3 regions of the Enterobacter sp. QK-SA4 genome follow, and region 1 is predicted to be linked to each of the others. Evidence: predicted binding sites of a transcription regulator. Region 1 holds the regulator's gene; each other region holds the start of a gene.
The links. The regulator CRP, encoded in region 1, controls carbon source genes, mostly activating them, when cyclic AMP is high. The targets are predictions, from matches to a motif close to ATGTGANNNNNNTCACAT.

Region 1 (3,282 bases):
CGACAGCTTTCACCGCTACACGCGTCCGGAGATGGACATGGCCATTCGTAAGGCGCGCGATTCGGGTAAACACATCAGCTACTTCGGCCCGGAAGCCAATGACTTCGGCCTGCTGGAACAAACCTTTATAGAGTACGGCAAGAGCGGCAAAGGGCAGTCCCGCAAGTATCTGCACACCTATGATGAAGCCGTACCCTGGAATCAGGTGCCGGGCACCTTTACCCCCTGGCAGCCGCTGCCGGAACCCACCGACGTCCTGTTTTACGAAGGATTGCACGGCGGCGTGGTCACCCCTCAACACGACGTGGCGCGCCACGTGGATCTGCTGGTCGGCGTGGTTCCTATCGTAAACCTGGAGTGGATCCAGAAGCTGACGCGTGACATGAGCGAGCGTGGCCATTCTCGCGAAGCGGTGATGGACTCGGTGGTGCGCTCCATGGAGGATTACATTAACTTCCTGACGCCGCAGTTCTCCCGCACCCATATCAACTTCCAGCGCGTGCCGACGGTGGACACCTCCAACCCGTTCGCGGCCAAAAGCATCCCGTCGCTGGATGAGAGTTTTGTGGTGATCCATTTCCGCAATCTCGAAGGCATTGATTACCCGTGGCTGCTGGCAATGCTGCAGGGCTCGTTTATTTCGCACATGAATACGTTAGTGGTGCCGGGCGGGAAAATGGGGCTGGCGATGGAGCTCATCATGACGCCGCTGGTGGAGCGACTGATGGAAGGGAAGCAGATCGCGTGAGCATGTTCCCTCTCCCAGTGGGAGAGGGTTAGGGTGAGGGCATCAACACGCACGATGCCCCATCAATCACGCCTCGATCACTTCATACGAATGCGTGATTTTTACCGCTTTCTCCAGCATTAACGCCACAGAGCAGTACTTCTCCGCAGACAGGTCCACCGCACGTGAGACCGCCGCGTCTTTCAGTTCTTTACCGGTGACCACAAAGTGCAGGTTAATATGGGTGAACAGGCGTGGCGCCTCATCGCGACGCTCTGATGTGAGTTTAACCTCACAATCCGTCACGTCATGACGACCTTTTTGCAGAATCGACACCACGTCAATGGCGCTGCAACCCCCTGCCGCCATCAGCACCATTTCCATTGGGCTTGGCGCTTTATCGCCGGAGTTACCGTCCATCAAAATCTGGTGTCCTGACGCGGACTCGCCCAGGAACGTTAAACCTTCAACCCATTTCACGCGCGCTTGCATATTCATTAACTCCAACGTTGCATTTTTGGTGACAGATTACGCGTGCGTTACATTTCTCGCAATGGAAGGCGACCTGCATCATGCTGAAGCGAGACACCAGGAGACACGCGGCGAAAGCTATGCTAAAACACTCAGGATGCTACAGTAATACATTGACGTTACACGTGTATGCAGAGGACATCAAACTTTACTGGCTGCGAAACGTTACGGTAGCCGACTTCCCAGGGTATGGGTAAGAATTCGATTGCAACCCCAGAGTCCGGATGCATCTGATGACTCTGGTGACAGCTTATAACAGAGGATAACAGCGCATGGTGCTTGGCAAACCGCAAACAGACCCGACTCTCGAATGGTTCTTGTCTCATTGCCACATTCATAAGTACCCATCGAAGAGCACGCTGATTCACCAGGGTGAAAAAGCGGAAACGTTGTATTACATCGTTAAAGGCTCGGTGGCAGTGCTGATCAAAGATGAAGAAGGGAAAGAGATGATCCTTTCTTATCTGAACCAGGGCGATTTCATCGGTGAACTGGGCCTGTTTGAAGAGGGCCAGGAACGTAGCGCCTGGGTTCGTGCAAAGACAGCATGTGAAGTGGCTGAAATTTCTTACAAGAAGTTCCGTCAGCTGATTCAGGTTAACCCTGACATCCTGATGCGTCTTTCTTCCCAGATGGCGCGCCGTCTGCAGGTCACGTCAGAGAAAGTGGGTAACCTCGCCTTCCTGGACGTTACCGGCCGTATCGCACAAACCCTGTTGAACCTGGCGAAACAGCCAGACGCTATGACCCACCCGGACGGCATGCAAATTAAAATTACCCGTCAGGAAATTGGTCAGATCGTCGGTTGCTCCCGTGAAACAGTGGGCCGTATCCTGAAAATGCTGGAAGATCAAAACCTGATCTCCGCCCACGGTAAAACCATCGTGGTCTACGGAACGCGTTAATTCCGCTCAAACGGCGTGTCACCGCAGGGTGTCACGCCGTTTTTGTCTCTACTCCCCATGTGGCGCAGGCTGATCTATCACCCGGAAGTTAACTACGCACTGCGGCAAACGCTGGTGTTGTGTCTTCCTGTGGCCATAGGCCTGATCCTCGGACATCTTCAGCAAGGCCTGCTGTTTTCCCTCGTGCCCGCCTGCTGCAACATCGCCGGTCTGGACACGCCGCATAAGCGCTTTTTCAAACGCCTGATTATCGGTGGCTGCCTGTTTGCCGGCTGTAGCCTCGCCGTGCAGCTTCTGCTTGCCCGGGATATCCCGCTGCCGCTGATCCTGACCGTGCTGGCGATGACGCTCGGCGTCACGGCGGAAATCAGTTCGCTGCACGCCCGCCTGCTTCCCGCCTCGCTGATTGCGGCCATTTTCACGCTGAGCCTCGCCGGGAACATGCCGGTGTGGGAGCCGCTGCTGATCTACGCCCTGGGGACATTGTGGTACGGGCTGTTTAACTGGTTTTGGTTCTGGCTGTGGCGCGAACAGCCGCTGCGTGAATCCCTGAGCCTGCTCTATGTGCAGCTTGCGGATTACTGCGAAGCCAAATATACCCTGCTCACCCAGCATACCGACCCGGAAAAATCCTTACCGCCGCTGCTGACGCGCCAGCAGAAGGTGGTGGACCTGATAAGCCAGTGCTATCAGCAGCTGCATATGCTCGCCGCCAACAAGAACCACGAATACAAACGGCTGCTGCGCACCTTCCAGGTCGGGCTGGATCTGCAGGAGCACATCTCCGTAAGCCTTCATCACCCGCAGGAGGTGCAAAAGCTGGTCGAGCGCAGCCACGCCGAAGCGGTGATCCGCTGGAACGCACAAACCGTGTCCGCACGTCTGCGCGTGCTGGCCGATGATATTCTCTACCACCGCTACCCGACGCGCTTTAACATGGAAAAACAGCTGGGCGCGCTGGAGAAAATCGCCCGCCAGCATCCCGATAACCCGGTCGGCCAGTTTGCCGCCTGGCACTTCAGCCGCATCGCCCGCGTGTTGCGCACGCAGCGCCCGCTTTATCCCCGCGACCTGATGGCGGATAAGCAAAAACGGCTTCCGTTATTGCCCGCGCTCAAA
Region 2 (3,282 bases), 4.0 Mb from region 1:
AGTGTCGAAAGCCAGTGAGGATTTGCCAGACCCCGAAAGTCCGGTCACGACAATGAGTTTGTCGCGAGGGATTATGAGGTTGATATTCTTGAGATTGTGGGTGCGGGCGCCCCGAACTTCGATCTTATCCATTCACCTTTCCCGGTTGGAACACGGATTGCCTGATTTGTTTGAAGGACAAACGGCTGTCAGAAACGGCTAATTATGACACAATTTGACCTGTTTGAATATACAGTGTTGGAATGCATTTTCTGATTGGCTGTGTAACAATGTGGAGTTGCGAGAGAACTCTGGAACGTGCTACGCAACTATCAAAGTGCAGCATGGAAATGGTACACTCGCGCGTTTACACTATTAAGAAACGTATTCAGGAGACACGAACATGGCCAGCAGAGGCGTAAACAAGGTGATTCTCGTCGGTAATCTGGGCCAGGACCCGGAAGTACGCTACATGCCGAGTGGTGGCGCAGTTGCCAACATTACGCTGGCTACTTCCGAATCCTGGCGTGATAAAGCGACCGGTGAGATGAAAGAGCAGACCGAATGGCACCGCGTTGTGCTGTTTGGCAAACTGGCCGAAGTGGCCGGTGAGTATCTGCGTAAAGGTTCTCAGGTCTATATCGAAGGCCAGCTGCGTACCCGCAAATGGACCGATCAGTCCGGTGCTGAGAAGTACACCACGGAAGTCGTGGTCAACGTGGGCGGTACCATGCAGATGCTGGGTGGCCGTCAGGGCGGTGGCGCACCGGCTGGCGGCGGTCAGAGCCAGCAGCAGGGCGGTTGGGGTCAGCCTCAGCAGCCGCAGGGCGGCAACCAGTTCAGCGGCGGCGCGCAGTCTCGTCCGCAGCAGCAGTCTGCTCCGGCGCCGTCTAACGAACCGCCAATGGATTTCGACGACGACATTCCGTTCTGATTTCCGCGTGCTGAAAACAAAAAACCCAGACTATCGTCTGGGTTTTTTTATTCCGTCAGGGATCAGGTAATCACCATCGGCCAGTCTGGCGGCGTGTGGCTCATCGCCTCAACCATCACCACTTTAATATTTTCCCAGACGGCGGCGATATCCAGCAGGGTAATGCCAAGCAGGCCCGTTGCAAACCAGCAGGCCGCACCCAGCCCCAGCAGGGTGCTGATAACAGCAAGACCCGCATAGTCAGATTTACGAAACTGAATATTCAGCGTGCTGGCTAAAAACATCAGCACCGCACTCAACAAAGGCCAGCGCAGGAGAACCATGCTGGTAGTAATGGTTGCCATAAAACCCATCCTCTACAAAACAGACGAACTGAATGAAACGGTGTTTCTCGTTACAAAATATGTGTGAACTATATCACATTTGTTGATTTATTCGCCAGTATCTGAGCGATCAAAAAAGAGGATTTTATTCTTCAGAAAAGGCGATTGCGCGGGTTGGTTCGGCCTTCGGCGCACGAGGAGGTGGGCACACAGCGTGCCGGAAACGCACATCGGGCAGGTGGTGATACCGCAAATTCAGTTTTTATAAGAGGGACGTTATTCTCACCCAATCCTGAAAATATTGTGGTGAAGGTTGACTATTTATAAATCAACGAACACAATGCCTCCGGGCAAATAGCATAAAACGTCCCGATGAACTTGTACTTTTTTCATGCTGTCAAACGTTTGGCTTAATCAACGATCGTCTGTTGTGTTATCTTCCCGTCAGCCCTAACGGGCTGGATAATTATTTTCCTTAATTGAAACGGAACGAATACTTACAGTTTAACTTACGGGAAAATATTATCGGCATAACGAAATTTAAGATTTTTAATACTAAAAGTCAGTTGCTAACTTCGCATGATTCATGCAACGTAATCACCTGTTTAACAAAGCATCCGGCCTTCATTACTACAGGCGTACAACATGCAGGGATATAGGGCGGGAAATGAATCGTAGCGCGCGGCGCAAAATGCTCAGGGTGGTAGGGATCATCATGGTAGTTATGCTGCCGGTGATGCTTGCGCTATGGTTTGCCCAGCTACGAGCCGTTTCTGAAACAAGCGCCCAGCTACGCACATTTGCTGAACTGGCTTTAGACAAAACAGAGCTGGTTATTCAACAGGTTGAGCTGGCCAGGGACGAGGCGGTAAAATATCAGGGCGAGCTTTGCACGCCGGGACACCGTCAATATATGCTGAACGTTGTTCGTGGCCGCCTGTTTGTCGCCGATTTAATTTACGCTGAAGGTCAGAATTTTCTTTGTTCGACCGTTTTTACACCGGATCACCCCTACGCCATTCCTGTCGCTAATTACACGCGTAAACCTGACGTCGCTATCTATTATTATCGCGACACCCCATTTTATACTGGCTATAAAATGACATATATGCAGCGCGGAAATTATGTGGTTGTCGTCAACCCGCTTTCATACAGCGAAGTCATGTCCGCGGATCATTCTCTCTCCTGGGGTGTGTACGACACGGTAACCAATGCTTTCTTTTCCGTCAGCCAGAAAGCCAATGTTTCTTTATTAAATTCGATGATTCGGGATAAGGAATCGGTATTTCAAAAAGATAACCGCTTTTATACGATCGTAACATCTCCCAAAAGACCGATTGCGGCCATTGTCTCGACATCGAATAAACGCTTTTATGAAACGCTTTATCACCAGGCGACGTTGACGCTGCCGCTGGGCATGATCTGCAGCATTATTATTTTGCTGGTATGGTCCCGTACCCATCGTGAGCTTAATTCGCCGGGGCGCTTACTGCACCGCGCGCTGAACAAACGACAGCTTTGCGTCCACTATCAACCGATTATTGATATTAAGAATAACCAGTGTGTGGGCGCGGAGGCGCTGTTACGCTGGCCTGGCTTTAACGGGCAGGTGATGAGCCCGGCTGAGTTTATCCCGCTGGCGGAAAGTGAGGGAATGAGCGAGCGGATTACGGACTATGTCGTTGAGGAGGTGTTCAACGATCTGGGTCATTTCCTGGCCGAGCATCCGCATCTCTATATTTCGATTAACCTGTCGGCCACGGACTTCCACTCCTCGCGGCTGATCGCCATGATTTCCGACAAGGCCCGCCACTACGCCGTCCGTGCGCAGCAAATCAAAATAGAAGTGACGGAGCGCGGTTTTATCGATGTGCCAAAAACCACGCCGGTGATTCAGGCTTTCCGTCAGGCGGGTTACGAAGTCGCGATCGATGATTTCGGTACCGGCTACTCGAACCTGCACAACCTCTACTCGCTGAACGTGGATATTCTGAAAATCGATAAATCGTTTATCGATACCTTAACGACCAACAGTACCAGCCACCT
Region 3 (3,282 bases), 2.8 Mb from region 1:
GCTCGCCGGTCAGCACAATGTTGTTGCTACCCAGGCACAGGGCCGCCGCCAGCGGGCGCATCGCGGTACCCGCGTTGCCCAAAAACAGCTCAAGCTCTTCGCCCGAGCGCAGCGCGCCGCCGTTGCCGGTCACTTCGCAGCGGGTACGATCGTCGGAGAGAGTGTAATGAATGCCCAACGCTTTCAGCGCATTGAGCATATGGCGCACGTCATCGCTGTCCAGCAGGTTTGTGAGGACGGTGGTGCCGTTTGCCAGAGCTGCCAGCAGCAGAGCGCGGTTCGAGACACTTTTTGAACCAGGCAGATTAATGGTGCCATCTACCCGCGCGATAGGTTGTAACGTCAGGGATTCCATGAAAACTAAACTCTCAACTCAACATAATAAAAACCCCGCAGGGACGCTGCGGGGGTGAAAAACAGCAAATTAACCGTGACGACGTTCGAAGTCGATCATGAAATCCGTCAGGGCTTTAACGCCTTCCAGCGGCATCGCGTTATAGATGGAGGCACGCATGCCGCCAACGACACGGTGACCTTTGAGCGCATGCAGGCCTGCCGCGAAGGACTCTTCCAGGAACACTTTGTCCAGGCTGCTGTCCGCCAGCTGGAACGGCACGTTCATGCGGGAACGGTTAGCTTTCGCCACATCGTTGCGGTAGAAATCGCTCTTGTCGATCACGCCATACAGGAGTTCAGCTTTCTGCTGATTGACCTTGTCCATCTGCGCCACGCCGCCGTTTTGCTTCAGCCATTTGAAGACCAGGCCGGAGAGATACCAGGCAAACGTTGGTGGGGTATTGAACATCGAATCGTTATCGTTCAGCACGGTGTAATCGAGAATCGACGGGCAGGATTTATGCGCTTTACCCAGCAGGTCCTCACGCACGACGACGATAGTCAAACCGGCCGGGCCGATATTTTTCTGCGCGCCCGCATAGATAACGCCGTAGCGGCTGACATCAATTGGCGCAGACAGAATGGTGGAGGAGAAGTCGGCGGCAACCACGACATCGCTGCCGAAGTTTGGCGTCTCGTCGATGGCAATCCCGTCAATGGTTTCGTTCGGGCAGTAGTGCAGATACGCTGCGTTATCGGAAAGCTGCCACTCGCTCATTGGCTTCACGGCGCGCAGACCGTCAACGGTTACTTTGGCGTCGATAACATTCGGCGTGCAGTATTTATGCGCTTCTTTAACGGCGCTTGCTGCCCAGTAACCCGCGTCAACGTAGTCAGCCGTCGTTTTGTCACCGAGGATATTCAGCGGAACGCCTGCAAACTGGCCGCGTCCACCGCCGTGACAGAACAATACTTTGTAGTTCGAGGGAATATTCAGCAGATCGCGAAAATCCTTTTCTGCCTCTTCCGCCACCTGAATAAACTCTTTACCACGGTGGCTGATTTCCATCACCGACGTACCGAGATCGTTCCAGTCACAGAGTTCCTGTTGAGCCTGTTTAAGCACGTCTGCCGGTAACATTGCCGGACCTGAACTGAAATTAAAGACTTGAGCCATTTCCCCTCACCACGCTAAAAGCCATAAGTTATAACTGTGGATATCGGTTTTATCATTCAGTGACACGCGCCGCAATGTCTAAAACTTATGACCCGTTAAATGTGCCCCGCGTCACACAAAACAATCTGCCGCCTCGCTAAGACAAAACCGACAAAATGGCTGTCAGGTGATGCGTTTGGCCCGGCTAACCTTCGTCCATTCCGGATTTGCACAGCGGGGGCATAATTGACGATCCCCCGGCTGCATCGCGACAACATGGCTACATCTTACGCAAGCATACTCGCCTGATTCCGGTACGGTTCTGAAACGCTCGATCAGCATATCCGGCAGGATACACAGCCCCGGCTTCACCTCGTCGTCAGAATAGTAATAGACGCTGATCTGCCCGTTGGTTTCCATGATCGCCAGACGCACCTGCCCGAGCTGTTCAACGCTGTTCAGGCGAAGCTCCATAAAGAACTCAAACTCGGTCATATTGGCGCTTTGTACATTTTCCCAGGCCAGCTGTCCGTCCTCGACGATAACGACAGGCTTCCCTTCAAGCAGATCTTCCAGCTTTTCGCTTTTCGACATCAGCCACATGACAAGACGGTAAAGTAGCGCCAGTGAGACAAAAACGATAAACACCGGCACCATCGGCACATCGTCATAAAAGGCGACGTCCCCCGCCGCCGAGCCCAGCGTCAGGATGATCAACACCTCAAAGAGCGACATCTGCCGCACGCCGCGGCGGCCGGTGATTTTAAGAAACAGGAAGACGAGGACGAAGGTATACAGGCTACGCAGCGCCACTTCGCCCAGAAATTCAGGAGGAACTTTATCAAACGCCATCCGCTGGAGATCAAATGCTTTCATTTTTCTATGCCTTAACAGTCAGTTACTGCCACTAAGCATAGTCCAGCCTTTTATTTTCGCCGAAGATAGCACCCGTCACGCAAAACCCGTATCATTGCGCGCTTTACGTACGATAAAAGTGAACGCCATGACTCAAACGTTTATCCCCGGCAAAGACGCCGCTCTGGAAGATTCCATCGCTCGCTTCCAGCAGAAACTGACCGACCTGGGTTTTAACATCGAAGAAGCCTCCTGGCTCAATCCGGTGCCTCATGTCTGGTCCGTGCATATTCGCGATAAAGACTGTGCCCTGTGCTTTACCAACGGTAAAGGCGCTACAAAAAAAGCGGCACTGGCCTCTGCGCTGGGTGAGTATTTTGAGCGTCTGTCCACCAACTATTTCTTCGCTGACTTCTGGCTGGGCGAAACCATCGCTAACGGCCCGTTCGTTCACTATCCAAATGAAAAATGGTTCCCGCTGACCGAAGATGACGAGCTGCCGGAAGGTATTCTCGACGCGCGCCTGCGTGCTTTCTACGATCCGGAAAACGAACTGACCGCCAGCATGCTGATCGATCTGCAGTCTGGCAATGAAGACCGTGGGATCTGCGCCCTGCCGTTCACCCGTCAGTCTGACGAGCAGACCGTGTATATTCCGATGAACATCGTCGGCAACCTGTATGTGTCCAACGGTATGTCCGCCGGTAACACCCGCAATGAAGCGCGCGTGCAGGGTCTGTCTGAAGTCTTTGAACGCCACATTAAAAACCGCATCATCGCTGAATCCATCAGCCTGCCTGAAATTCCGGCAGAGGTGCTGGCGCGCTATCCGGGCGTAGTGGAGTCCATCGCTAAGCTCGAAGCAGAAGGTTTCCCAATCTTTGCCTATGACGGCTCGCTGGGCGGCAAGTATCCGGTTATCTGCGTGGTGCTGT

Region 2: the regulator CRP is predicted to act here: its motif matches at 1,319-1,336, upstream of AC1VYI_RS22785 (YjcB family protein).
Region 3: the regulator CRP is predicted to act here: its motif matches at 1,613-1,630, upstream of serC (3-phosphoserine/phosphohydroxythreonine transaminase).

What each region holds. Positions count from the first base shown of each region.
Region 1 covers NZ_JBXFXH010000007.1:391,251-394,532, reverse strand. The annotation lists gene AC1VYI_RS03310 (phosphoribulokinase) at 1-748, shown strand, start outside; gene AC1VYI_RS03305 (OsmC family protein) at 815-1,219, opposite strand; gene crp (cAMP-activated global transcriptional regulator CRP) at 1,531-2,163, shown strand; gene AC1VYI_RS03295 (YccS/YhfK family putative transporter) at 2,221-3,282, shown strand, end outside.
Region 2 covers NZ_JBXFXH010000007.1:4,392,410-4,395,691, reverse strand. The annotation lists gene uvrA (excinuclease ABC subunit UvrA) at 1-132, opposite strand, end outside; gene ssb1 (single-stranded DNA-binding protein SSB1) at 383-913, shown strand; gene AC1VYI_RS22785 (YjcB family protein) at 976-1,257, opposite strand; gene AC1VYI_RS22780 (EAL domain-containing protein) at 1,904-3,282, shown strand, end outside.
Region 3 covers NZ_JBXFXH010000007.1:3,189,424-3,192,705, forward strand. The annotation lists gene aroA (3-phosphoshikimate 1-carboxyvinyltransferase) at 1-355, opposite strand, end outside; gene serC (3-phosphoserine/phosphohydroxythreonine transaminase) at 425-1,513, opposite strand; gene AC1VYI_RS17085 (DUF421 domain-containing protein) at 1,676-2,368, opposite strand; gene ycaO (30S ribosomal protein S12 methylthiotransferase accessory factor YcaO) at 2,496-3,282, shown strand, end outside.